Regions from separate parts of the Azospirillum thiophilum genome, predicted to be linked through region 2. Evidence: riboswitches for the same ligand, from Rfam matches in the RefSeq annotation. Region 2 holds a riboswitch; each other region holds the start of a gene.
What was found. A riboswitch is a leader RNA that binds a small molecule or an ion and turns the genes downstream of it on or off. The one in region 2 is predicted to bind cobalamin.
Positions count from the first base shown of each region.

Region 1: another riboswitch for cobalamin. It lies ahead of AL072_RS31365 (ABC transporter ATP-binding protein); the one in region 2 lies ahead of AL072_RS19000 (energy-coupling factor ABC transporter permease).
Region 3: another riboswitch for cobalamin. It lies ahead of AL072_RS25295 (CbtB domain-containing protein); the one in region 2 lies ahead of AL072_RS19000 (energy-coupling factor ABC transporter permease).

Region 1 is NZ_CP012406.1:677,380-685,314, reverse strand. It holds gene flgK (flagellar hook-associated protein FlgK) at 1-595, shown strand, start outside; gene AL072_RS31390 (flagellin) at 600-1,694, shown strand; gene AL072_RS31385 (flagellar basal body P-ring protein FlgI) at 1,748-2,905, shown strand; gene AL072_RS31380 (rod-binding protein) at 2,929-3,258, shown strand; gene AL072_RS31375 (flagellar protein FlgN) at 3,255-3,773, shown strand; gene AL072_RS31370 (hypothetical protein) at 3,770-4,309, opposite strand; cobalamin riboswitch at 4,847-5,067, shown strand; gene AL072_RS31365 (ABC transporter ATP-binding protein) at 5,195-6,034, shown strand; gene AL072_RS31360 (ABC transporter substrate-binding protein) at 6,045-7,031, shown strand; gene AL072_RS31355 (FecCD family ABC transporter permease) at 7,028-7,935, shown strand, end outside.
Region 2 is NZ_CP012402.1:1,229,592-1,237,526, forward strand. It holds gene AL072_RS18985 (TonB-dependent receptor family protein) at 1-964, opposite strand, end outside; gene AL072_RS18990 (DUF2244 domain-containing protein) at 1,083-1,628, opposite strand; gene AL072_RS18995 (DUF2946 family protein) at 1,699-2,124, opposite strand; cobalamin riboswitch at 2,358-2,618, shown strand; gene AL072_RS19000 (energy-coupling factor ABC transporter permease) at 2,814-3,494, shown strand; gene AL072_RS19005 (DUF2946 family protein) at 3,676-4,098, shown strand; gene AL072_RS19010 (DUF2946 family protein) at 4,530-4,982, shown strand; gene AL072_RS19015 (hypothetical protein) at 5,056-5,289, shown strand; gene AL072_RS19020 (cytochrome ubiquinol oxidase subunit I) at 5,306-6,868, shown strand; gene cydB (cytochrome d ubiquinol oxidase subunit II) at 6,879-7,935, shown strand, end outside.
Region 3 is NZ_CP012404.1:548,357-556,291, reverse strand. It holds gene cobN (cobaltochelatase subunit CobN) at 1-287, opposite strand, end outside; gene cobW (cobalamin biosynthesis protein CobW) at 429-1,502, opposite strand; gene AL072_RS25300 (CbtA family protein) at 1,515-2,282, opposite strand; gene AL072_RS25295 (CbtB domain-containing protein) at 2,292-2,480, opposite strand; cobalamin riboswitch at 2,524-2,743, opposite strand; gene AL072_RS25290 (ABC transporter ATP-binding protein) at 3,083-3,850, shown strand; gene AL072_RS25285 (ABC transporter ATP-binding protein) at 3,843-4,580, shown strand; gene AL072_RS25280 (ABC transporter substrate-binding protein) at 4,762-5,982, shown strand; gene AL072_RS25275 (branched-chain amino acid ABC transporter permease) at 6,133-7,020, shown strand; gene AL072_RS25270 (branched-chain amino acid ABC transporter permease) at 7,069-7,935, shown strand, end outside.

The DNA.
Region 1 (7,935 bases), on a different replicon from region 2:
CGAGATCCAGACCGGCCGCATCATGGGCTATGTCCAGACCATCACCCGCGACATGCCGCGCGCGCTCGACCAGCTCGACCAGCTGGCCGAGGGGCTGGTGCAGGGCTTCCAGGCGGCGGAGGCCGACCCTGCAGGCGCCGGCCTGTTCGTCCTCGCCGCCGGCACCGACGGGGCTGCGGCGCGCATCGCCGTCAATCCGGCGGTGCAGGGGGAGAGCTGGCGGGTGCGCAGCGGCATCCAGGCCGCCGCCCCGCTGGAGCCGGGCGACCAGACCCAGATCGACAGGTTCCTCGGCGCCTTCACCGCGTCCCACGGCTTCACCGCGACCGACATGCCGGCCAATGCCACGCTCGGCGCCTATGCCACCGCCATGGTGTCGGCCCAGCAGGGCTACCGGACCGGGGCCGAGACCGAGATGAACGCCCGCAAGATCGGTGCCGACACGCTGGAGACGGCGCGCGTCAACCGCGACGGCGTCAACATCGACGACGAGATGCAGAAGCTGCTGCTGATCGAGCAGAGCTACGGCGCCAGCGCCCAGGTGATCCAGGTCGCCGGGCGGATGATCGACATCCTGTTGCAGATCAAGGGATAAGGCCATGCTGTACAACGCCCTGTCCACCCTGGGCATGAGCCGCAAGCTGCAAGGCACCATGGCCCGGCAGCAGATGGATCTGGTCCGCGCCAACGAGGAGATGGCGACGCTGGTCCATGCCGACGTCGCCGCCACCCTCGGCGCCTCCACCGGCCGCGACGTCGCGCTGCGCAACCTGTTCGACCGCACCGAGGAATACATCAAGACCACCGACCTGCTCGACGGGCGGATGGACATGATGGACAGCGCGATGACCAGCATCCTGGCGTCGGGCAACGACCTGCTGGCCGCCGCCTCGACCGGGCTGGGGCAGCAGTCGCCGACCGGGACCTCGCTGCAGATCCGGGCGCGCGGCGTGCTGGATCAGGTGGTCAGCCTGCTCAACGCCTCGGCGGGCAACGTCTATCTGTTCGCCGGCACCGCGCTGGACCAGCCGCCGATGCGCAACGTCGACGGCGACGATTCCGGCCCGCCGGCCCCGATGCAGATCGTCCGCGACGCGATCCAGGCAGCCAGCGGCGGCAACCCGGCCCCGACCACGGCGGCGGAGACCGCGGCGGTCGTCACCGCGCTGGACGCCCTGTTCGCGGTCTATGACCCGCCGGGCTCCGCCCCGCCGAACAGCTTCGAGGGCGGCCTCTACACCGGCACCACCGCCTATCAGGCCGGCGGCGGTGCTTCGCCGCGGGTCAGCGGCCGGCCGGCCGACTCCGCCACCATCGCCTACGGCGTCCAGGCCAACGACCCGATGATGCGCGAGCTGCTGGAGGGCATCTACATGCTGGCGGCGGTCGACACCTCCGCCATGTCGGTGGACGCCTATCCCGACTACATCAAGACCGCGGTCGACAAACTGTCGGGCGGGCTTGGCACCCTGCGCGAGGCGACGGCGCAGCTCGGCATCCAGCGCGCCCAGGTCGCCACCGTCGCCGAACAGCACCGGACGCAGAAATCGATCCTGAACCTGCAGATCGACAATCTCGAAGGCGTCGATCCCTACGAGGCGAGCACGCGCATCAGCCAGCTGGAGGCGCAGCTCGACGCCACCGCCAGCGCCACCGCGCGGATCGCCAAGCTGCGCCTGTCGAACTACCTGTAGGCCCCGCCGGCCGAGCGACAACGGCCAAGCTCCAACGACCGGTAAGGCTCCCCATGCATCGCGCCTCCCCCTCCGCCCGGTTCAGCCCGGTCCGCCGCCCGATCCAAGCCGTCGCCGCCTGCCTGCTGGCGTTCGCGCTGTGCTGGGGCTGGACGGCCGCGGCGGCGGCGCAGACGCGGGTGAAGGATCTCGTCACCTTCGACGGGGTGCGCCGCAACCAGCTGGTCGGCTACGGTCTGGTGGTCGGGTTGAACGGCACCGGCGACCGGCTGATCAACACCCCCTTCACCGAACAGAGCCTGAAGGGGATGATGGAGCGGCTGGGCATCAACACCCGCGGCGAGACCTTGCGCACCCGCAACGCCGCGGCGGTGATGGTCACCACCAGCCTGCCCCCCTTCCCGCGCCAGGGCACCACCGTCGACGTCACCGTCTCGGCGCTGGGCGACGCCACCAGCCTGCTCGGCGGCACGCTGGTGGTCACGCCGCTGCTGGGCGCCGACGGCGAGGCCTATGCGGTCGCCCAGGGGCCGCTGTCGGTCAGCGGCTTTTCCGCCGGTGGCGCCGCGGCGACGGTGACCAAGGGGGTGCCGACCACCGCCCGCATCGCCAACGGCGCCACGGTGGAACGCGAGCTGAAATTCGCGCTGAACGACATCGGCGCGGTGCGGATGGCGCTGCGCAATCCCGACTTCACCACGGCGATCCGCATCGCCGACGCGGTGAACGGCCGGCTCGGCGCCGGCAACGCGCGGGTGGTGGATCTGACCACGGTCGACGTGCGGATCACCGGCGGCTATGTCGGCAATGTCTCCCGCCTGATCGGCGAGATCGAACAGCTGGCGGTGCGGCCCGACGGCGTCGCCCGCGTGGTGGTGGACGAGCGCAGCGGCACCATCGTCATCGGCGACGACGTGCGGGTCAGCCGCGTCGCCATCACCCAGGGCAACCTGACCGTCCGCGTGGTCGAGGCGCCGCAGGTGTCGCAGCCGCAGCCCTTCAGCAACGGCTCGACCGTCGTGGTGCCGCGCACCGACGTCCAGGTACAGGAGGGCAACGGCCGCCAGTTCGTCACCGTCGGCGGCAATGTCAGCCTCCAGCAACTGGTCAACGGGCTGAACGCGCTTGGGGTGGGGCCGCGCGACATGGTGGCGATCCTCCAGGCCATCAAGGCGGCCGGCGCCCTGCATGCCGACCTGGAAATCATCTGACCGCAAGAAGCCCGGAGCCGACGATGGACCTCGCAGCCCCCACCCTCCGTTCCACGCCGCAGACCGCGGCGGCCCCCGCCCTGCCCGATCCGGCCGCCGCCGACAAGGTCGCGAAGGAGTTCGAGGCGATGATCGTCGGCCAGCTGATGGAGAGCATGTTCGCGGGCATGCGCGAAAGCCCGCTGTTCGGCGGCGGCGGCCCGGCGGAAAAGCCGTGGCGCAGCATGATGCTGCAGGAATACGGCAAGGCCATCGCCGAGTCCGGCGGGCTCGGCATCGGCCGGATGACGCATGACGAGATCGCCCGCCTCTATGCCGCCCAGGGGGCAGCCCAAACGGAGCGCACATCATGAGCGTCACCCTCAAGGACCTGATCCACGAGTTCGTTCCCGACCGCATCGCCGAGACCGGGCCGGCCGAGGGGCCGGCCGCCCCCGATCCCGGCTATGACGGCGCCACCGCGCTGCTGGTCCGCGACTTCCTCGACGCGGTCGAGGCGCTGTCGGCAGTGCTGGAGGAGGAGTCTGCCTGCATCGCCGCCGGCATGCTCGACCGGCTGGAGGTCTTCGCCCACCGCAAGGCGGCGATGGCCGAACAGCTGGAATCCTCCGTGCTGCGGGCGCGCGACGAGGGCATCCGCCTGCCCGACGATCTGCGCGCGATGACGCTGGAACGCATCGACCGGCTGGACCGGGCGGTGTCGGTCAACGCCGCCGGCCTCGTCGCCCTGCGCAAGGCGGTGCTGACCATCAACCGCAACCTGCTCGCCGCGCTTGAGAAGGCGTCGAGCGACGGCACCTATGCCCGCGACGGCCAGGCCCGCCGGCCGGTGGAACTGTCGGCCTCCGGCCTGAACGCCTCGCTTTAGCCCCGGCCCTTCACGCTGGACAGTTCGCCGGCCTGTTCCAGCTTGATGATGCTGGCGACCAGCGCGCGCTGGAAGCCGCGCGCGTCCGACGGCAGCGCCACCCCGCTGCCGGTCGGCCAGAATTCGACGAAGGCGAGGCTGCCCTCCTCCCCTGCGCCCGGCCATTCGAAGGCGACGCCCAGCCCGATCTCCTTGGTCGTCCGCCGATGATCGGTGACGAGGATGTGCGCCTCCCAATGCATGCCGCCGGTGCCCTTTTCCGCCCGCTGCTGGCTCCAGCCGCGCAGATAGTCGCGGAAGCTCTCGGACTGGCGGTCGAGCCGCACATAGCTCGACCGGTCTGTCACCGTCTGCGCCAGCCGCGTGGTGTAGCGCGCCTGGGCCAGCGCCCGCGTCACCTCCGCGCACAGCTCGTCGATCTGGGCGAAGCTGCGCCGCACCGTGTCGGCAAGGGCGGTCGCCAGGGTGGGACCGCTCAGGGCCGCCTTGCCCTGGTCCTTGCGGTACATGTCGAAAAGATCGTCCGAATCGCCCATCGCCATTCCCACGCCAGCGCCATCACCCCTATGGGCGGACCGCACCCTCCGAATTCAGCAAAAACACGTTAATAGCCGATGAAGCGGCAGTCGAAAGGGATGTGGAAAGCCCCGCCGATCTTTCCTTGCGGACCGCCCGCTCGCTCGATATGTTACGTTATAACATTACATATCGGACCGCGACGCATGACCGGGCAGCCACGAGGATGAAATACTATTTTTGCGCGCATCTCTTTGGCGACGGTTGCCCTCTCCCGCCCCGGGAGAGGGCGCAGAGCCGACGGACGCAGGCCGGACGAGCACCGAAGGTGATCGTAGGCGGAGCGCAGTCGCGAGACTTGCGAGCGACTTTGGACCCACGAAGTGGGGAGGGTGAGGGGTGGGCCAAGAGTCCCGAACCGCATGGCTTCGTGCCTAACCCCTCACCCTTCCCAAGCTGCGCTTGGGCCCCTTCCCTCTCCCGGGACGGGAGAGGGACTCACATGCGATTTCCCGGACCACACGCTGACGGACCTTGACCGCGGCGGCGGGGTCGCCCATGAATGCGGCGGTACTGGTTCTTCCGGCGGCCTCCGCCGGAAGCTAAGAGGGAACCCGGTGAACCGCGTTTCGCGGTAAAGCCGGGGCTGCCCCCGCAACTGTGAGCGGTGAGCCGTTCCGTCATTTTACGCCACTGGCGCCCTTCAGGGTGCTGGGAAGGCTGGACGGACCGGCGACGACCCGCAAGCCAGGAGACCTGCCAGCACCACAACGAATCGTCCTCGGGCGGGGTGTCCCGGTGGAACGCTTGCCATGCGTGTGGCCGGAGTCCGTCCAGGATACGCCCGCGCATGCTCCGCAAGTCGTCCGCCCGGTTCCCCTGCCCCGCAACGGCAGGAAGCACGGATGACGCCAGCGCCTTTCCCGACCGGACCATCCCAAAAACCATCACCACCCGCCGCCATCGCGGTGGAGGGGCTGGATTGCCGGCTGGGCGGCAGTCTGGGCGGCCGGACCGTGCTGCATCAGGTCGGCTTCTCCGTTCCGCCCGGCATCCTCCTCGGCATCCTCGGCCCCAACGGGTCAGGCAAGACCACGCTGCTGCGCTGCCTCGCCGGGTTGCAGGCCCCCTCGGCCGGCAGAATCCGCATCGAGGGCGAGGATCCGCGCGCCCTGCGCCCGGTGGAGCTGGCCCGCCGGCTGGCGCTCCAGGCGCAGGATTCCGCCGCCGCGCTGGGCTTCACCGTGCGCGACGTGGTCGGCATGGGCCGGCTGGCCCACCGCCGCTCCGCCTTCGCCGGTCCGGGGCCGGAGGATCGCGCCATCGTCGAGGACGCGCTGGCCCGGCTGGAGCTGACCGCGCTGGCCGACCGCCCGGTCGAACGGCTGTCGGGCGGCGAGCGCCAGCGGACGATGATCGCCCGCGCCCTGGCCCAACGCCCGCGCATCCTGCTGCTCGACGAGCCGACCAACCACCTGGACATCCACCACCGCTTCGCCCTGCTCGACCTGCTGCGCGGCCTCGGCATCACCGTGGTGGCGACACTGCACGACATCGATCTGGCGGCGCGCTGGTGCGACCGCATCCTGTTGATGAAGGACGGCCGCCTGCTGTCCGACGCCCCACCGGACGCGGCGCTGACCCCCGAGCGGCTGGCCGCGGTCTACCGGGTCGCCGCCACGGTGGACCGCCATCCCGGCAACGGCCGGCTGCGCATCGACCTCTCTCCCCTGCCGGCCACCTGACGGACCGCTCATGATCCCGCCCTTCCTCCGCGGCCTTGCGCTGGCCCTCCTGCTGGGAACGGCCGCCTGCGGTGCGCACGCCCAGAGCTACCCGGTCGAGGTCGCCAACTGCTTCGAGACCGCCCGTTTCACCGGCCCGCCCAAGCGGCCGATGGTGCACGACACCAACATGACGCAGACCATGCTGGATCTCGGCCTCGCCGACCGTCTGGTCGCCGTTTCCGGCATCGCCGGGGCCGAGCACCGGCTGATCGCCCCGCCCGGCGCCCCGCCCGGCATCGTCGCCGCCCTGCCGCGGCTGCCCGACCGCGCCCCGACGCTGGAGGCGGTGCTGTCCGCCGATCCCGACTTCCTGTTCGCCGGCTGGAGCTACGGCTTCAACGAGGCGCGCGGCCTCACCCCGGCGCGGCTGGCCGAGATGGGGGTCGCCACCTACAGCTTGCGGGAAAGCTGCATCCGCATCGGCCCGCGCGAGCCGATCAGCATGGACACGCTCTACGCCGACCTGCTGTCCCTCGGCAAAATCTTCGGCATTTCCGAGCGCGCCGAAGCGATGGTCGCCGATTTCCGCCGCCGCGTCGCCGCGGTGACCGAGCGCACCGCCGCCGCCACCGAGCGTCCGCGCGTGATGTATTGCGACGACTGCCACACCGACGGCGCGCCGCTGTCGGTCGGGCGCGAGGGCATGACCAGCCTGCTGATGGAGCTGGCCGGCGGCCGCAACATCTTCGACGACATCCCCAACAGCTATGTCCGGGTCAGCTGGGAGGAGATGGTGCGGCGGAATCCGCAATGGATCATCGTCAGCGACCACCGCATCCCGGCCGAGGCGGCGATCCGCCATCTGCTGGCCGCGCCGCAGCTGGCCGATGTCGAGGCGGTGCGCGAGCGCCGCTTCATCGTCCTGACCTATGCCGAGCAGACGCCCTCGACCCGCAACGTCGATGCGCTGGAACGGATGGCCCGCACCCTGCACCCGGAGCTGTTCAGGCAATGAGCCGCTCCCGCCTGCCCCTGCTGCTGGCCGTCCTTCTCGTGCCGTCCCTGGTCGCCGCCGTCGGCTTCGGCGCCGCGCCCATCCCGGTCGCCAAGGTCTGGGCGGTGATCGCGCACGAGCTTTGGCCGGCGCTCCCCCCGCTCCCCGACGCCAGCCGGGCCGAGCGCAACATCGTCTGGGAACTGCGGCTGCCGCGCGTGCTGCTGGGCGCGCTGGCCGGGGCCGGGCTGGCGGCGGTGGGCGCCGTGCTCCAAGTGGTGACGCGCAACCCGCTGGCCGACCCCTACCTGTTCGGCGTGTCGGCCGGCGCCTCGGTCGGGGCGGTGACCGTCCTGCTCTATGCTGGCGCCGTGGCCGGATCGGTGGGCTTGCCGGCCGCCGCCTTCCTGGGCGCGCTCACCGCCATGCTGGCCGTCTTCGCGGCGGCACGGGGCCGCGACGGCACGGTGAGCAGCGAGCGGCTGGTGCTGACCGGGGTCGCGGTCGCCTTCATCCTGCATGCGGTCACCAACGCGCTGATCGTCGCCGCCATGGACCGCGGGGCCGACGCCGCGCTGTTCTGGATGATGGGCGGCTTCGGCACCGCGCGCTGGAGCATCCTGCCCATCCCAGCCGGCCTCACCCTCGCCGGGCTGCTCTGGCTGTGGCTGCGCGCCGACACCGTCAACACGCTGGCGCTGGGCGACGATGCCGCCCGCTCGCTCGGCACCGATCCGGGACGCCTGCGGCTGGAGCTGTTCGCCGTCACCGCGCTGATGACCGGGGCGCTGGTGTCGGCCTGCGGCGGCATCGGCTTCGTCGGGCTGGCGGTGCCGCACATCGCGCGGATGCTGGTCGGCGGTTCCCTGCGGGCGCTGCTGCCGGTGGCGGCGCTGGGCGGCGCGCTGCTGCTGCTGTGGGTCGA
Region 2 (7,935 bases):
GGTCGACATGGCGGCGGTGGTTGAAGACGCCGAACTCGACCTCGGTGCCGTCGAAGCGCAGCGTGGTCTTGTTGGCGATCCGGATCGAATCGATGTTGCGCTGCTGGTCCTGGCGCACGAACTCGGAATCCGCCGATTTCGGCGTGTCCAGCGCCGCGCTCTTGGTCAGTTCGCCGGGCAGGCGCTGGCGCCAGGAATTGGCGTTCACATAGAATCGCGTTTCGGCGTCCGGAGAGATGCGATAGCCCATGTTGACGCTGCCACGCCCGATATGGCCGTCGCTGTGGTCGCGATAGCCGTCCTCGCGCTGCATGGACATGTTGGCGAAATAGTCGAACGCTCCGGAGGCTCCCCCCGTGCTCGCCTGCCCCCTCACATATCCGAAGCTCCCCACATCGAAGCGTCCGTCGAAGCGGGAGGCGTCGCGGCCGGTCGGCGTGACGAAATTGACCGCGCCGCCCAGCGCATTGCCGCCGTAGCGCAGCGAGTTGGCCCCCTTGTAGACCTCGACATAGCGGTAGGCGCTGGGATCGATCTCGAAGACGTCGAACAGGCCGTCGGAGGTGTTGATCGGGATGCCGTCCATGTAAAGATTGACGCCGCGATTGCCGTAGTTGCGCGTCAGGCCGGAGCCGCGGATCGACACCCGGTTGTCGACGTTCGATTTGGGCTGCGTCACGACGCCCGGCACCCAGCCGAGCACGTCCCTGATCGTGTTCGCGGCGCCGTTCTTGAAAGCCGTGTCGGGCACGAGTTCGACGCCGCCCGGCGTGCGCCGGATCAGCTGTGCCGCCTCGTCCGTCGCCGGCACGGTGAGCGACGAGCCGGCATTGCCGGTCACGGTGACCGGCGGCAGCAGGGTGGGAGGAGCGGCATCCTGGGCGAACGCCACCGACGCCGCGCTTGCCATCAGCGCGGCCAGCAAGGCCGGGCGGGTCATGGTTCTCAGAGAGTGGCTGGGCATCGGGTCTTTCCTGGATCAGGCCGGGCCGCCGCCGGCTCCGCCATGCGGTGCCGGTGCGGGCCGGGTCTTTGAAAGCGGAGCGCGCCGGGAATGACGCGGAGGGAGATGACGTTGCGGCTCAGCGCGCTGCAGGCGCGCGGCCGATGTGACGGGCCAGCGCCTTCGCCAGATCGAGCCGCTCGGGCCCGGTCAGGAAGGTGCCGACGGTTTCCGACCGGCCATGGCTGGTCAGGCGCAGTTCAGGGCCGCCGGCCCCGCCGGGAACGACCGCCAGCCGCAGCCAAGCGGTCTGCCATTCGCTGGCCGACCGCCGTCCGGAGCCGTCGATGCGCTCCAGAAGGGTGTGGTCCGGCCAGATGCGGATGCGCTCGGCCTGCCGCCGGCGCCGGGCGTCGGCGTACACGGACCAGAGGGCAAAGGCGAGGACGAGCAGGGAATAGACGGCCATCGGCCAGGCGCCGAGCCGCAGCCAGGCGTACAGGGTGATGGCGAAATAGGCGGCGAGGACACCGGCGAACAGGACGCGGCCGTGACGGGTGCCGCTGTCGTTCGGGGTGGCGACGGCATCGAACAGCGGTTCATCCGTCGTCGCCCCGGGAAGAGGCTGGACGACGGGGGCGAACGCGGTCGTGCCGGCCGCCTCCCCGAAGAGGAGATCGGGCATGCGGAAACTCCGGTCGATCGATCATGGCAGGGCGGCGGCAAGCATGAAGCCCGCTTGCGCCGCGGGGCGATCAACCGGTGACTGGCGGTGCGCGCGCCTGGAGGGTGGACAGGAACCAGCCGGCAGCGATGCGGCTGCCGGGCAGTTGCTCGGGACCATGCCGTTCGAAATCGACGGACATCGCGAACACGGCGAGCGGCGGCATGGCCAAGCCGCCGATCAGGGGGCACAACGGGCAGGAACCGCCGGACATGGCGTGTTCGGGCGCGCCGCTGTCCGCGGCGTCCGGATCGACCGGCATCCCGCGATCATCGAGCAGCACCGTCTTGAAGCCGTCCGGCGCGCAGATCACGATCCGGCTGGTATCGGCGGCATTGGCTGCCTGGATCACAGCGGGCATCCAGGCCCAGGAAACGATCTGCAACAGCAGCGCGACCGCACCGGCCAAACCGCCGATCCGCCACGCCCGTCGCCTTCCGTTCCGGTCCAGGATCATTCCACTCCGCCGACCAATCCGCCGACCACCCGCCCTGCCGTGTCCCGAAACTGTCGCGGATGCACGGCGTCGTCGCACCATAGCCCGGGCCGCCCGCGCAAGACGAGGTCATTCTTCTACCAATGACCCGTTCCGGCACCGATCCGGACAGGGCCGGACAGGGCCGGAAGACGTGCCCCCGGCCGTCCGGCCAGCCGCGGGGGAGCCTATTGACGGCGGACGCATCCTGACCTTACCGTGAGGATGGTTATGGTTCCTTGCACGTCCGCGGGCATCCCCGGACGTGCAAGGCTAAGAGGGAAGCCGGTGCGCCGCCCCCCGACCGGGGAAGGAGGCAAGACCGGCGCTGCCCCCGCAACTGTGAGCGGCGAGCCGCTTCGTCCTTTCAGCGTCACTGGCGCGTTTGCCCGCTTCGCCGCGGGCAGCGCCGGGAAGGCCCGACGAAGCAGCCTGGACCCGCAAGCCAGGAGACCTGCCTGACCGATCGAACGTCCTCGGGCGGGGTGCCCCGGCGACCGCTTGCCGATGCGATGGGTTCCCGGAGTTCCCGGCCGCCCGCACCCCCGCAAGCCGTCCGTCCGGCCCCATGCCCAGGGACAGCGCTCCTGCGATTGGGGGAATGCGATGCCGGCACCGGTCCGCGACAGCGCCCCTTTTCGACCATGGCTGATCTGGAAAGGGCACACAGCATGCACATCGAACCCGGCGTCGTCGACGGCGCCAAGATCGTCCTCAGTTACGCAACGGCGGCCGGCGCCTTCGCCCTTGCCGGGAAAATGGCGCTGGATGGAATCCGCAACGACGGCGGCGTCGTGCCGCTGGCTCTGCGCAGCCTGATCGCCACCGCCCTCGTCTTCTCCTTCTTCGAGATCCTGCCGCATCACCCGGTCGGCGTGTCGGAGGTGCATCTCATCCTCGGATCGACCCTGCTGCTGCTGTTCGGTGCCGGGGCGACGGCCATCGGCCTTGCCGCCGGCCTGCTGATCCAGGGCGTGCTCTTCGCCCCCTTCGACCTGCCGCAATATGGGATGAACGTCACGACCCTGCTGGTTCCGCTGTGGGGCATCGGCCTGCTGGCGAAGCGGATCGTTCCGGCATCGACCCCCTATGTGGAACTGAAATACTCGCAGGCGCTGGCCCTCTCCACCGCCTATCAGGGCGGCATCGTCGCCTGGGTGGCGTTCTGGGCCTTCTACGGCCACGGCTTCACCGCCGAGAATGTCGCGGAGGTCGCCAGCTTCGGCGCCGCCTATATGAGCGTCATCATCATCGAGCCGCTGGCCGACCTCGCCGTTCTGGCCGTCGCCAAGGCGCTGCACCGCTACAGCCAGGGCCCGCTGTTCAACGCACGCCTCCATCAGGGCGCCTGAGCGGATCGCGCCCGCCGGCCTGCCGGGGACGGGTTCCCGGCCGGACGGCGCCGCGCGATGTCCATGGATGTCCATGGGCGGAGTAATGTCTTGCCGGGGCTCCGGTTCCATGCCATGAGTCCCGCACAATGATTTGGCCGCCTGTTCCTTCCGGCGGTACAACCGACGAGCGACCGGGACCTTGACCCTTCCTCGCACCTTCACCGACCGCATCCGCAGCGCCGGCCTTCTGGCCGGAATTCTGGCGTTTGTCGTCCAGATGATGGTGTGGAGCGTGACGATGCCGGCCATGGCATTGGATAGCGGTTCCGGCGGATTGGAGACGATCTCCATCTGCTCCGTCGACGGCATCAGGACGATCACCGTCGATGCCGACGGGCAGCCGGTCCCGGATGACGGCGGCTCCGGCTCGACTGGCGCCGCGAAGGGGCATTGCCCGCTCTGCCCGATCATGGCCGGCGCCGGGCTTCCGCCCCAGCCGCCGCTGGCCACCCCCGCCCAAGCCATGGTGCTTGCCGATTCCCGCACCCTGCCCGGCGATGTCGTCGCGGCCGGCTGGTTCCTGTCCAGCCTCCAGGCGCGTGCACCGCCGGCCGCTGGCTGAGCCGGCGTTCCATTCCCTTCCCGTCCGCACCCTGACCGACGCCTCTCCGCCGCGTGGCCCGTAACGCCATGATTGTGCGCATGGCCGGAGTCCGTGCCCGACGGATCGAAAACCCCGGCATCTCTCCCGCGGTCGCCTGCGGCCCGTCCGAGCAAACCAAGCCTCCTCCGTGCCGGGGATCCGCCTGATCGCGGATTCAATACAAACGGAAAGGATGGCGTGGCCGCTTCTTTCCCGCTCGCATTTCTCCCGTTCCATCGACGCCCGTCCGCCATGCCTCGCGCATCCACCCCGTTCCTCTGCCTGCCCCCAAGCCTGCCGGGCGCCGCCGACGCGCGCGCCGGCCATACGCACCGCATGGGCGGAGGCCGGCTGGACTATCGGCCGGCTTGTCGGCCGGCTTATCGGCCAGCGTGCGGTCGGGGGCGGTATTGACCGCCCTTCCGGACTTCCTGCGCCTGCGCATCGGCGCGCTGTGCTGTCTGGCCCTGCTGACCGGACAAGCGCTGACCGCCGCCCTGCTGCCGCCGCCCGCCGCCCGGACCCCGCTGTTCGCGGAAGGCCTGCTCGACGACCGCATCGTCATCTGTACCGCCGCCGGCCTCGTCGTCATCGACCGCCGGACCGGCGAACCCGTCGCAGCCGGACTGCCTGGTGACGGGCGCTCCGACGACGGACATGACGGCGAACACGCGGGTGCCTTCTGCCTGTTCTGCCTGCCGATCCTGCATGGCGGCACCGACATGCCGGCACCCGTGGAGCTTCCTGTTCCGGGTGCCCGCGCCGTCCGTTGCGAAACACCGGCCGCCCCGGCCACCCTGCCGGCGGGCCGGCCCGCCGGCAGCGCCTGGCCGCGCGGCCCGCCGACGCCCCTGCCGCTCTGAGATGACCGCCGTTCCTGCGCGACGTGCCGGCTTTGCCGGCCGAACGCTCCCCTTTTGTCCGAAAGGACCCGACATGAGCACGCAAGACCAGGGCAAGGCGTCACCATTGCCCGTCGGGCCGCGCCGTGCACCGGCCCGGTCATGGACCCTTTCATCCCCGCTCGCCCGCGCCATCACCGCCACCTTGTTGATCAAGCTGTGCGTGGTGGTGACGATGCGGGTGTTCCTGTTCGACGGTGCGCACCGCCCGGTCATCGACGCGTCCGCCATGGACAGCCGCCTGACCGCCTCGGCCCCGCCGCGTTGAGGATTCAAGACGCATTATGTTCGATCTCGATCCGATGAGCCTGTCACGCCTGCAATTCGGCATGACGGCGCTCTACCATTTCCTGTTCGTGCCCCTGACGCTGGGGCTGTCCTTCCTGCTGGCCATCATGGAAAGCGTCTATGTGATGACCGGTCGCACCATCTGGCGCGACATGACCCGGTTCTGGGGCAAGCTGTTCGGCATCAACTTCGCCATGGGGGTGGCCACCGGCATCACCATGGAATTCCAGTTCGGCACCAACTGGGCCTATTACAGCCATTATGTCGGCGACATCTTCGGCGCCCCGCTGGCGATCGAAGGGCTGATGGCCTTCTTCCTCGAATCGAGCTTCGTCGGCCTGTTCTTCTTCGGATGGAACCGGCTGTCGAAACTCGGCCACCTGACGGTGACCTGGCTGGTCGCCATCGGCTCCAACCTGTCGGCGCTATGGATCCTGATCGCCAACGGCTGGATGCAGAATCCGGTCGGCGCGGTGTTCAACCCCGACACCATGCGGATGGAACTGGCCTCCTTCTGGGAGCTGCTGTTCAACCCGGTGGCCCAGGCCAAGTTCGTGCACACCGTCAGCGCCGGCTATGTCACCGGCTCGGTCTTCGTGCTGTCGGTCAGCGCCTGGTATCTGCTGCGCGGGCGGCACCGGGCCTTCGCGACCCGTTCGATGATCGTCGCCTCCGCTTTCGGTCTGGCTGCCGCCTTGTCGGTCGCCGTTCTGGGCGACGAGAGCGGCTATACGGTCAGCGAGCACCAGAAGGTCAAGCTGGCCGCCATCGAGGCGATGTGGGAGACCGAACCGGCCCCGGCCGGCTTCACCCTGTTCGCCATCCCCGACCAGGAAAAGCGGGAGAACCACGCCGCGGTGACGGTCCCCTGGGCGCTGGGGCTGATCGCCACCCGCTCCGCCAACACCGTACTGCCCGGCATTGACGATCTGGTCAGGCGGGCGGAAGCCCGCATCCGCAACGGGCTGGTCGCCTATGACGCGCTGGAGCGGCTGCGCGCCAACCGCGGCGACATCGAGGCCCGCGCCACGCTGGCCGCAAGGTCCGGCGATCTGGGACACGCCCTGTTGCTGAAGCGCTATGTGGCCGATCCGCGGACGGCGGACGACGCCACCATCGCGCGGGCGGCCCAGGACGTGATCCCGGCCGTTCCCCCGCTGTTCTGGAGCTTCCGCGTGATGGTGGCGCTGGGCTTCTTCTTCATCGGCCTGTTCGCGGTCGCCTTCTGGCGCTCCTGCCGCCGCGACTTTGACCATCCGCTGTTCCTGAAGATTTGCCTGTGGTCGCTTCCCCTGCCCTGGCTGGCGGCGGAATTCGGCTGGGTCGTCGCCGAATATGGCCGGCAGCCCTGGGCCATCGACGGGGTTCTGCCGACCTTCCTCGCCTCCTCCGCCCTGTCGGCTGGGCAGGTGCTGTTCACCCTGGCCGGCTTCGTCCTGTTCTACTCGTCGCTGCTGGTGGTCGACGTGATCCTGATGCGCAAATACATCCGTATCGGCCCGGCGGACGCCCTGCGTCCCCCATCCTCCGCCACCGCACAGCCCATCCCCGCCGCGTGAGGAACCGACCATGGAAACCCTGATCGACTACGAGCATCTCCGCCTGATCTGGTGGCTGTTCCTGGGCGTCCTGCTGATCGGCTTCGCCGTGATGGACGGATTCGACCTCGGAGTCGCCGCCCTGCTGCCGCTGGTCGCCCGCACCGACCTTGAGCGGCGGGTCGCCATCAACAGCATCGGGCCGGTATGGGACGGCAACCAGGTCTGGTTGATCCTGGGCGCCGGGGCCATCTTCGCCGCCTGGCCGGCCATCTATGCCGCCGCCTTCTCCGGCTTCTACATCGCGCTGTTCCTGGTGCTGGCCACGCTGATCCTGCGCCCGGTGGGGTTCGAGTTCCGCAACAAATTCGCCGACACCCGCTGGCGCGGCTTCTGGGACGCCGCGCTGGTGGCGGGCGGGGTCGTGCCGTCGCTGGTGTTCGGCGTCGCCTTCGGCAATTTGCTGCAAGGCGTTCCCTTCCGCATCGACGGCGACCTGCGCGTCCTCTACGAGGGCGGCGGGCTGCTGGAACTGCTCAACCCGTTCGGCCTGCTGGCCGGGCTGGTGTCGCTCGCCATGCTGACGACCCATGGCGCCGTCTATCTGGCGCTGAAGACGGAGGGCCGGGTGCGCGAGCGCGCGGCCGGCTTCATCGGCGTCGGCGCTCCGGCCACCATCGCCCTGTTCCTGGCAGCCGGCCTGTGGGTGGCGCTGGGGCTTCCGGGCTACGCCCTGGTCGGACAGGTGGTGACCGACGGACCGTCGAACCCGCTGTTCAAGCAGGTCGAACTGCGGCCGGGCGGCTGGCTCGCCAACTATGCCGCCCATCCCTGGATGGTCGCGGCGCCGGTCCTGGGGGTGCTCGGCCCGGCCGGTGCCTGGCTGGCGACGCGGCTGGAGCGGCCCGGCTCCGCCTTCGTGTCCAGCGCCACCGGCATCGCCGGGATCGTCGCCACGGCCGGAGTCAGCATGTTCCCCATGCTGATGCCGTCCAGCCTCGACCCGTCGGTCAGCCTGACGGTATGGGACGCGTCGTCCAGCCACCGCACGCTGCTGGTGATGCTGGTGTCGACGCTGATCTTCCTGC
Region 3 (7,935 bases), on a different replicon from region 2:
CCGTAGCGCCAATAGCCGTTGCCGCCCAGCAGGCGCAGCACCACCAGTTTCGCCCTGGCAACGATGCTGTCGGCATAGAGATCGACCGACAGCGGATGTCCCAGCCGGTTCAGGTTGGCGAGGCGAAGGCTGGGCAGGTGTTCGCGGCCGGTCCGCCATGCGGCGGCGAGCGCGGTCAGGTCGCTGTCGGAAAAGGACAGCATGACGAGGTCGGCCGGCGTCTGCCCCAGATCTTCGGCCTGGGGGCCGGCGTCGAGTTCGTCCTGGCGGGCGGCGAGCAGATGCATGAGTCGATGTTCCAGGGGCGGCGGCGCCCCCTCCCTCCCCCTCTTCGAGGGAGAGGGTAGATTTGCGATGCGGCGGCAATCCCCTCTCCCGCAAAGCGGGGGAGGGTTAGGGAGGGGGCAAACGCCGCAACAGCTTAATTCTTACCCAACAACCGCCGCCGTCACCGCCTCGCGGTCAAGCCCGGTTTCGCCGATCACCACCAGCCGGCTGCGGCGCTCCTCGCCGGGTTTCCACAGGCGGTCGTAATGGCTCTGCACGCGGATGCCGACCCCCTGCACCAGCAGGCGCATCGGCTTGCCGGGCACGTCGATGAAGCCCTTCAGGCGCAGCACGCCATGCAGGGCGGCCACATCCTCCAAGGTTTTCACCAGGGCGGCGGGATCGGGCTGGGACGGCAGTTCCACGACGAAGCTGGTGAAGTCGTCGTGGTCGTGGCCTTCCTCATCGTCATGATGGCTGGGGCGGTTGGCTAGGTCGTCCTCCACCGCCGCTCCGACGCCGAGCAGAACCAGCGGATCGACGGACCCCTGGGAAGCGCGGACCAGCTTGGCGCCGCTGCCGATGGCGCGTCCGGCGGCGTGGCCGAGGGCCTCGCGGATCAGATCCTCGACGCGGGCGAGGTCGGCGGCGTCGACCAGATCGGTCTTGTTGACGACGATCAGGTCGGCACAGAGCAGCTGGTCCTCGAACACCTCCTCGACCGGCGTCTCGTGGTCGACCGTGCCGGCGGCGTCGCGCTGGGCCGCCAGGGCCGCCGGATCGGGGGCGAAACGACCCTCCGCCGCAGCGGCGGCGTCGACCACGGCGATGACGCCGTCCACGGTGACGCGCGACTTGATCGCCGGCCAGTGGAAGGCCTGGACCAGCGGCTTGGGCAAGGCCAGGCCGCTCGTTTCGATCACAATATGCTCGGGCGGCTGCGGCCGGGCCAGCAGCTTTTCGATGGCCGGGACGAAATCGTCGGCGACGGTGCAGCACAGGCAGCCGTTCGCCAGCTCGATCACGTCGTCTTCGGTGCAGGTCGGGCTGCCGCAGGCGCGCAGGATGTCGCCGTCGATGCCGACATCGCCGAACTCGTTGATGATCAGGGCCAGCCGGCGGCCTTCGGCCTTTTCCAGCAGGCCGCGGATCAGCGTGGTCTTGCCAGCGCCGAGGAAGCCGGTGATGACGGTCGCCGGAACTTTCCCGGCAACCGTTTTTGCAGGTGCGGACATGGGTTCGGCTCCTTAACGCGTGCCGGTCTGCAACCGGGCGGCGGGGCTGGGTTCGGCGGCCAGCCCGCTCATCAGCCAGCCGCAGACGGAGCCCAGGATCGCCCAGAACAGGGCGGCGGTGCCGAGCGAGGCGGCGACGAACCGGGCCGCCAACTCCGGCGGGACAGCGCCTTCGGCGCTTTCCGGATGGGGGGCGCCGACCAGATGGGGCAGTGCCGCGATCAGCACGGCGACGGCGATGACCAACCGGTTGCGGGCGAAGGCGAGCGCCGCCATGCCGATGCCGGCCCCGACCGATGCGGCGAGCCACCAGAGCTGACGGGCTTCCAACTCGGCCCCGGCCATGCCCGGCAGTTCCGGAGCCAGGCCGAAGGAGGGGGCCAGCGAGACGGCGAAGAAGCCGCCGACACCCCAGACCAACCCGCGGCGGGCATCGACGGGCCGGCCGGCCAGCAGCATGGCGGCGCCGAGCAGCAGCGCATAGGCCACGCCGGTCAACAGGTTGGCGACGATGGTCAGGCCGATGCGCTGCATCGCCTCGTCCGGCGTGGTCGGCACGCCCTCGCCAACCTCGCGCACGGGGCCGTGCTGGTGGGAGTCGGCGGCACCGCCGGCAGGGGCAGGGGCAGTGAGGGAGGCGACGGGCGGGGTCACCACCTCGTATTTCTCGGCCTCGAGGATCAGCGGGACGGTCGTCGCCTGCTGAACGACGGAAGCGGCCGTGCCGGAGAGCACGCCCGCGACCAAAGCGGCTGTGAACAGCCGCCGGATCAGATCCATGACTTGGGCTTAGTGGCAGGGAAACGCGAAGGAATGGCGGGTGTCATGCGCCGCATCGTGGATCTGCTGCGGCTGGGCGAAGCCGACGCCATACAGCAGGAAGCTGCCAAGCAGGATCGCGGCGAAGGCGGCGACCGAGGTCCGGGCGGCGCTACGGGTCGCGGAACCGGCGGTGGCGTGGAGCGGATGGGTGGTCATCAGGCTGGTCCTTGCTCTCCCGCCACACCCGGCGGGGTTGGGTAAATCCATCGGTCCGCCGGCAGGTTTCCTGGCTCACGGGTCACAGCATCGCGGCCCGCCTTCCCGACCCTGCGGTCAGTGGCATGATGGACCGGACGCTCGCCGCACACAGTTGCGGGGGCAGCCGCGGCTTGGGGCCTTTCCGGAAGGCCCGTACCGCATTCCCTATTATCCCCGCCGTCCGTAGGGGCGATCAGGGCACCGTCGGGCGGTCAACATCGCAGTGCGCACACAGTTTGGCAAGTGCGCAATCACGCCCCGGCCGCACGGACGATCTTGCACACAAACCTTTTGACTGCTGTCATGTTTGCTGGACAGAGTGTCCGGGATTCCGACACTTTTCAGTGCAACGGTGGGAGCGGAGGAGGCAGCGCACAGGAGCAAACCACCGGAGACACAAAGGGTCCATGCGCCGGACCGAAGGGATATCCGCTGTGGCACGAATAGTGCGTACAACAATCGGTGAAACGTCCCACCGCATGGCGGCCGAGCCGGGAACTTCCGGCCCCCGGACCACCGGGAACCCAAAGCAAGGACGAAGGGAGGAGAATTCGCGACCGATGAACGCCGCACCGAACGACGACATCATTCTGGAAGCGCGCAACCTGACGAAGGAGTTCAAGGGCTTCGTCGCGGTCAAGGAGGTGAACCTGCAGGTGAAGCGGGGCACCATCCATGCGCTGATCGGCCCGAACGGCGCCGGCAAGAGCACGGTGTTCAACCTGCTCACCAAGTTCCTGACGCCCACCCGCGGCCAGATCCTCTACAAGGGCCGCGACATCACCCGCACCAAGCCGGCCGACATCGCGCTGATGGGCTTGGTGCGGTCCTTCCAGATCTCGGCCGTCTTCCCGCATCTCAGCGTGCTGGAGAATGTCCGCGTCGCGCTCCAGCGCCCGCTCGGCACCAGCTTCCATTTCTGGAAGTCGGAGTCGTCGCTCTACGACCTGCACGATCGCGCGCTGGAGCTGATCGAGGCGGTCAACCTCTCCCCCTGGGCCGGGCACACCGCTGCCGAGCTGCCCTATGGCCGCAAGCGGGCTCTCGAGATCGCCACCACCCTGGCGCTCGACCCCGAGGTGATGCTGCTCGACGAGCCGCTGGCCGGCATGGGCCATGAGGACATCGAGGGCACCGCGGCCCTGATCAAGCGCGTCGCCGCCGACCGCACCGTGCTGATGGTCGAGCACAACCTGTCTGTCGTCGCCCATCTCTCCGACACCATCACCGTGCTCCGCCGCGGCGAGATCCTCGCCGAGGGGCCCTACGAGGTGGTGTCGAAGAACCCGCAGGTGATGGAAGCGTATATGGGGACCGGACATGCCTGAGGGGATGAACACCAAGACCGCCCGAGTGGGAACGGCCATGCTGGAGATTTCCGACCTGCACGGCTTCTACGGCGAGAGCCATGTGCTGCACGGCGTCAGCCTGGAGGTGCGGCAGGGCGAGGTGGTGACGCTGCTTGGCCGCAACGGCGCCGGCAAGACCTCGACCATGCGCGCCGTCATGGGCATCATGGCCAAGCGCACCGGCTCGATCCGCTTCCAGGGCCAGGAGCTGATCGGCATGGCCCAGCACAAAATCCCGCGGCTCGGCATCAGCTACGTGCCGGAGGAGCGCGGCATCTTCTCCTCGCTCAGCGTCGACGAGAACCTGACGCTGCCGCCGGTGGTGAAGGAGGGCGGCATGACCGTCGCCCAGATTTACGAGCTGTTCCCCAACCTGAAGGGGCGCGGTTCGACCCAGGGCACGCGGCTGTCGGGCGGCGAGCAGCAGATGCTGGCGATCGCCCGCATCCTGCGCACCGGTGCCAGCCTGATCCTGCTGGACGAGCCGACCGAAGGGCTGGCTCCCGTCATCATCGAGCAGATCGGCGTGGCGGTGCGGGCGCTCAAGGCCCGCGGCTTCACCATCGTCCTGGTCGAACAGAATTTCCGCTTCGCCGCCACCATCGCCGACCGCCATTACGTCATGGAGGAAGGGCATGTGGTGGACATGATCCCCAACGACCAGCTCCACGCCAACATGGACAAGCTCCACACCTATCTCGGCGTGTGAAGCGGTCCGATCACCGGACAGTCCCGGCGCGAATGCCGCTCCACCCCGATCCGGGAACGGGGCGGCGGTCGGCCGGGCTTGTGCAGGCTGACTTGTGCCTGACGACGTCCCCACGATCATGGCCCGACGTCCCGCCGCCGGGATGGGCCGGACAATAAAGCCAACAGGGAGAGCCCCTTTCATGCGCACCCTTCTTCTCGCCGGCACCGCCCTGCTGACGCTCGCCGGGACCGCGATGTCCGTCGCCGCCCCGGCTGCCGCGCAGGTGTCTGACAACGTCATCCGCATCGGCGTGCTGAACGACCGCTCCGGCATCTACGCCGATCTGGCGGGCGAGGGCTCCGCCATCGCCGCGCGGATGGCGGCGGAGGAGTTCGGCAACAAGGTTGCCGGCGCGGCCGTGGAAATCGTCGTGGCCGACCACCAGAACAAGGCCGACATCGCCGCGTCGAAGGCGCGCGAATGGGTCGACACCGGCGGCGTCGACGTCATCGCCGATGTGCCGAACTCGGCCGCGGCCCTGGCGGTGCAGGGCATCACACGGGACAAGAAGCGCATCTTCCTGATGTCGGGCCCCGGCGCCACGGCGCTGAGCGGCGCCCAGTGCAGCCCCTACGGCTTCCACTGGACCTATGACAACTACGCCATGGCCGCCGGCACCGGCCGCGCGCTCTACGAGCAGGGCAAGAAGAAGTGGTTCTTCGTGACCGCCGACTACGCCTTCGGCCAGTCGCTGGAGGAGGAGACCACCAAGATGGTCAAGTCGCTGGGCGGTACCATCGCCGGCACCGTCAAGCACCCGCTGGGCACCGCCGACTTCTCGTCCTTCCTGCTGCAGGCCCAGGGGTCCGGCGCGGACGTGATCGGGTTGGCGAACGCCGGCGGCGACACCACCAACGCGGTCAAGCAGGCCGCCGAGTTCGGCATCACCCAGTCGGGCCAGAGCCTGGCCGGCCTGCTGCTGTTCATCTCCGACGTCAATGCGCTGGGGCTCCAGGCGGCACAGGGTCTGATGCTGACCACCGGCTTCTACTGGGACATCGACGACCAGACCCGCGACTGGTCGAAAAAGTTCGAAGCCAAGTCCGGCAAGAAGCCGACCATGGTGCAGGCCGGCGTCTATTCGGCGGTGAAGCATTATCTGAAGGCGGTCGAGGCGGCCAAGACCGATGACGCCGACAAGGTCTCTGCCAAGATGCGCGAGATGCCGGTCGAGGACATGTTCGCCAAGAAGGGCAAGATCGCCGCCAACGGCCGCATGTTCCACGACATGTATCTGGTCCAGGTGAAGACTCCGGCCGAATCGAAGGGCGCCTGGGACTATTACAAGGTCATGAAGACCATCCCGGCCGACACGGCGTTCCTCGATCCCAAGCAGAGCGGCTGTCCGCTGGTGAAGTGAGGGGGGAGGGAGCGCGTTCCGCTCCCTTCCTGAGCTTCTCCCATCTTCGGCGGACCGCAGGTTCGTCCGAAGATGGGAGAAGCTTCATCACCTCAAGCATTGAAACCAAGAAACAACAACCTGTCACAACTAACCGGGAGAGACGCGGACATGTTCAGCCTGCTGGGAGTTCCGCCCCAAGTGCTGTTCGGGCAGCTTCTGCTCGGCCTGATCAATGGTTCCTTTTATGCGCTGCTCAGCCTGGGGCTGGCGGTGATCTTCGGCATGTTGAACGTCATCAACTTCGCCCATGGCGCACTCTATATGGTCGGCGCCTTCGTGGCGTGGCTGCTGCTGACCTATGCCGGGCTCGGCTATTGGTGGGCGCTGTTCCTCGCTCCGATGGTGGTCGGGCTGCTCGGCATCGCGCTTGAGAAATCGCTGCTGTCGCGGCTCTACAAGCTCGACCACCTCTACGGCCTGCTGCTGACCTTCGGGCTGGCGCTGATCCTGGAGGGGGCGTTCCGCCACCAATATGGCGTGTCGGGCCAGCCTTATCCGATCCCGGATGCCCTGAAGGGCGGCCAAAATCTCGGCTTCATGTTCCTGCCCAACTATCGTGCCTGGGTGGTCGTCGCCTCGCTGACCATCTGCTTCGGCACCTGGTTCGCCATCGAACGGACCAAGCTGGGCGCCTATCTGCGCGCGGCGACGGAGAATCCGACGCTGGTCCAGGCCTTCGGCATCAACGTGCCGGTGATGGTGTCGCTGACCTACGGCTTCGGCGTGGCGTTGGCCGGGCTGGCCGGGGTGCTGGCGGCGCCGATCTATCAGGTCTCGCCGCTGATGGGGACAAACCTGATCATCATCGTCTTCGCGGTGGTGGTGATCGGCGGCATGGGCTCGATCCTGGGCGCCATCCTCACCGGTCTGGGTCTGGGGTTGCTGGAGGGATTGACCAAGGTCTTCTATCCGGAGGCCTCCAACATCGTCGTGTTCGTGATCATGGCGATCGTTCTTCTCATCAAGCCCGCGGGCCTCTTCGGACGGGAGCGCTGACCCATGAGCATCGCCGGCAACACCACTGCCAATTCCACCGGGGCAGCCATGCGCGGCCCCACCATGGGCACGGCCCTGCTGACCGCGGGCCTGCTGCTGGTCGCCGTCGCGGCACCCTTCGTGCTGTATCCCGTCTTCCTGATGAAGGTGCTGTGCTTCGCGCTGTTCGCCTGCGCCTTCAACCTGCTGATCGGCTTCGCCGGCCTCTTGAGCTTCGGCCATGCCGCCTTCTTCGGATCGGCGGCCTACATCGCCGCCCACACGGTGAAGGAATGGGGCTGGTCGCCGGAGGCGGGCCTGCTCGCCGCCACCGCCGTCGCCGCCCTGCTCGGGCTGGTCTTCGGGCTGATCGCGATCCGGCGGCAGGGCATCTACTTCGCCATGATCACGCTGGCCTTGAGCCAGATGGTGTTCTTCCTGGCGCTGCAGCTTCCCTTCACCCATGGCGAGGACGGCATCCAGGGCGTTCCGCGCGGCACGCTGTTCGGGCTGTTCGACCTGACCCAGCCGCTGACCATGTATTATGTCGTGCTGGCGATCTTCCTCGGCGGCTTCGCGCTGGTGTGGCGCACGGTGCATTCGCCGTTCGGTCAGGTGCTGAAGGCGATCCGCGAGAACGAGCCGCGGGCGGTGTCGCTGGGCTACCGCACCGACCGCTACAAGCTGGTGGCCTTCGTGCTGTCGGCAAGCTTGGCGGGGCTGGCCGGCGGGACCAAGGCGCTGGTGTTCCAACTGGCCTCGCTGACCGACGTGACGTGGCAGATGTCGGGCGAGGTGGTGCTGATGACGCTGCTGGGCGGCATGGGCACGCTGCTTGGCCCGGTGGTGGGGGCGGCGCTGGTCGTGACGCTGGAAAGCTACCTCGCCTCCACCAGCCTGCCGGTGCCAGTGGTCATCGGCTGCATCTTCGTCGTC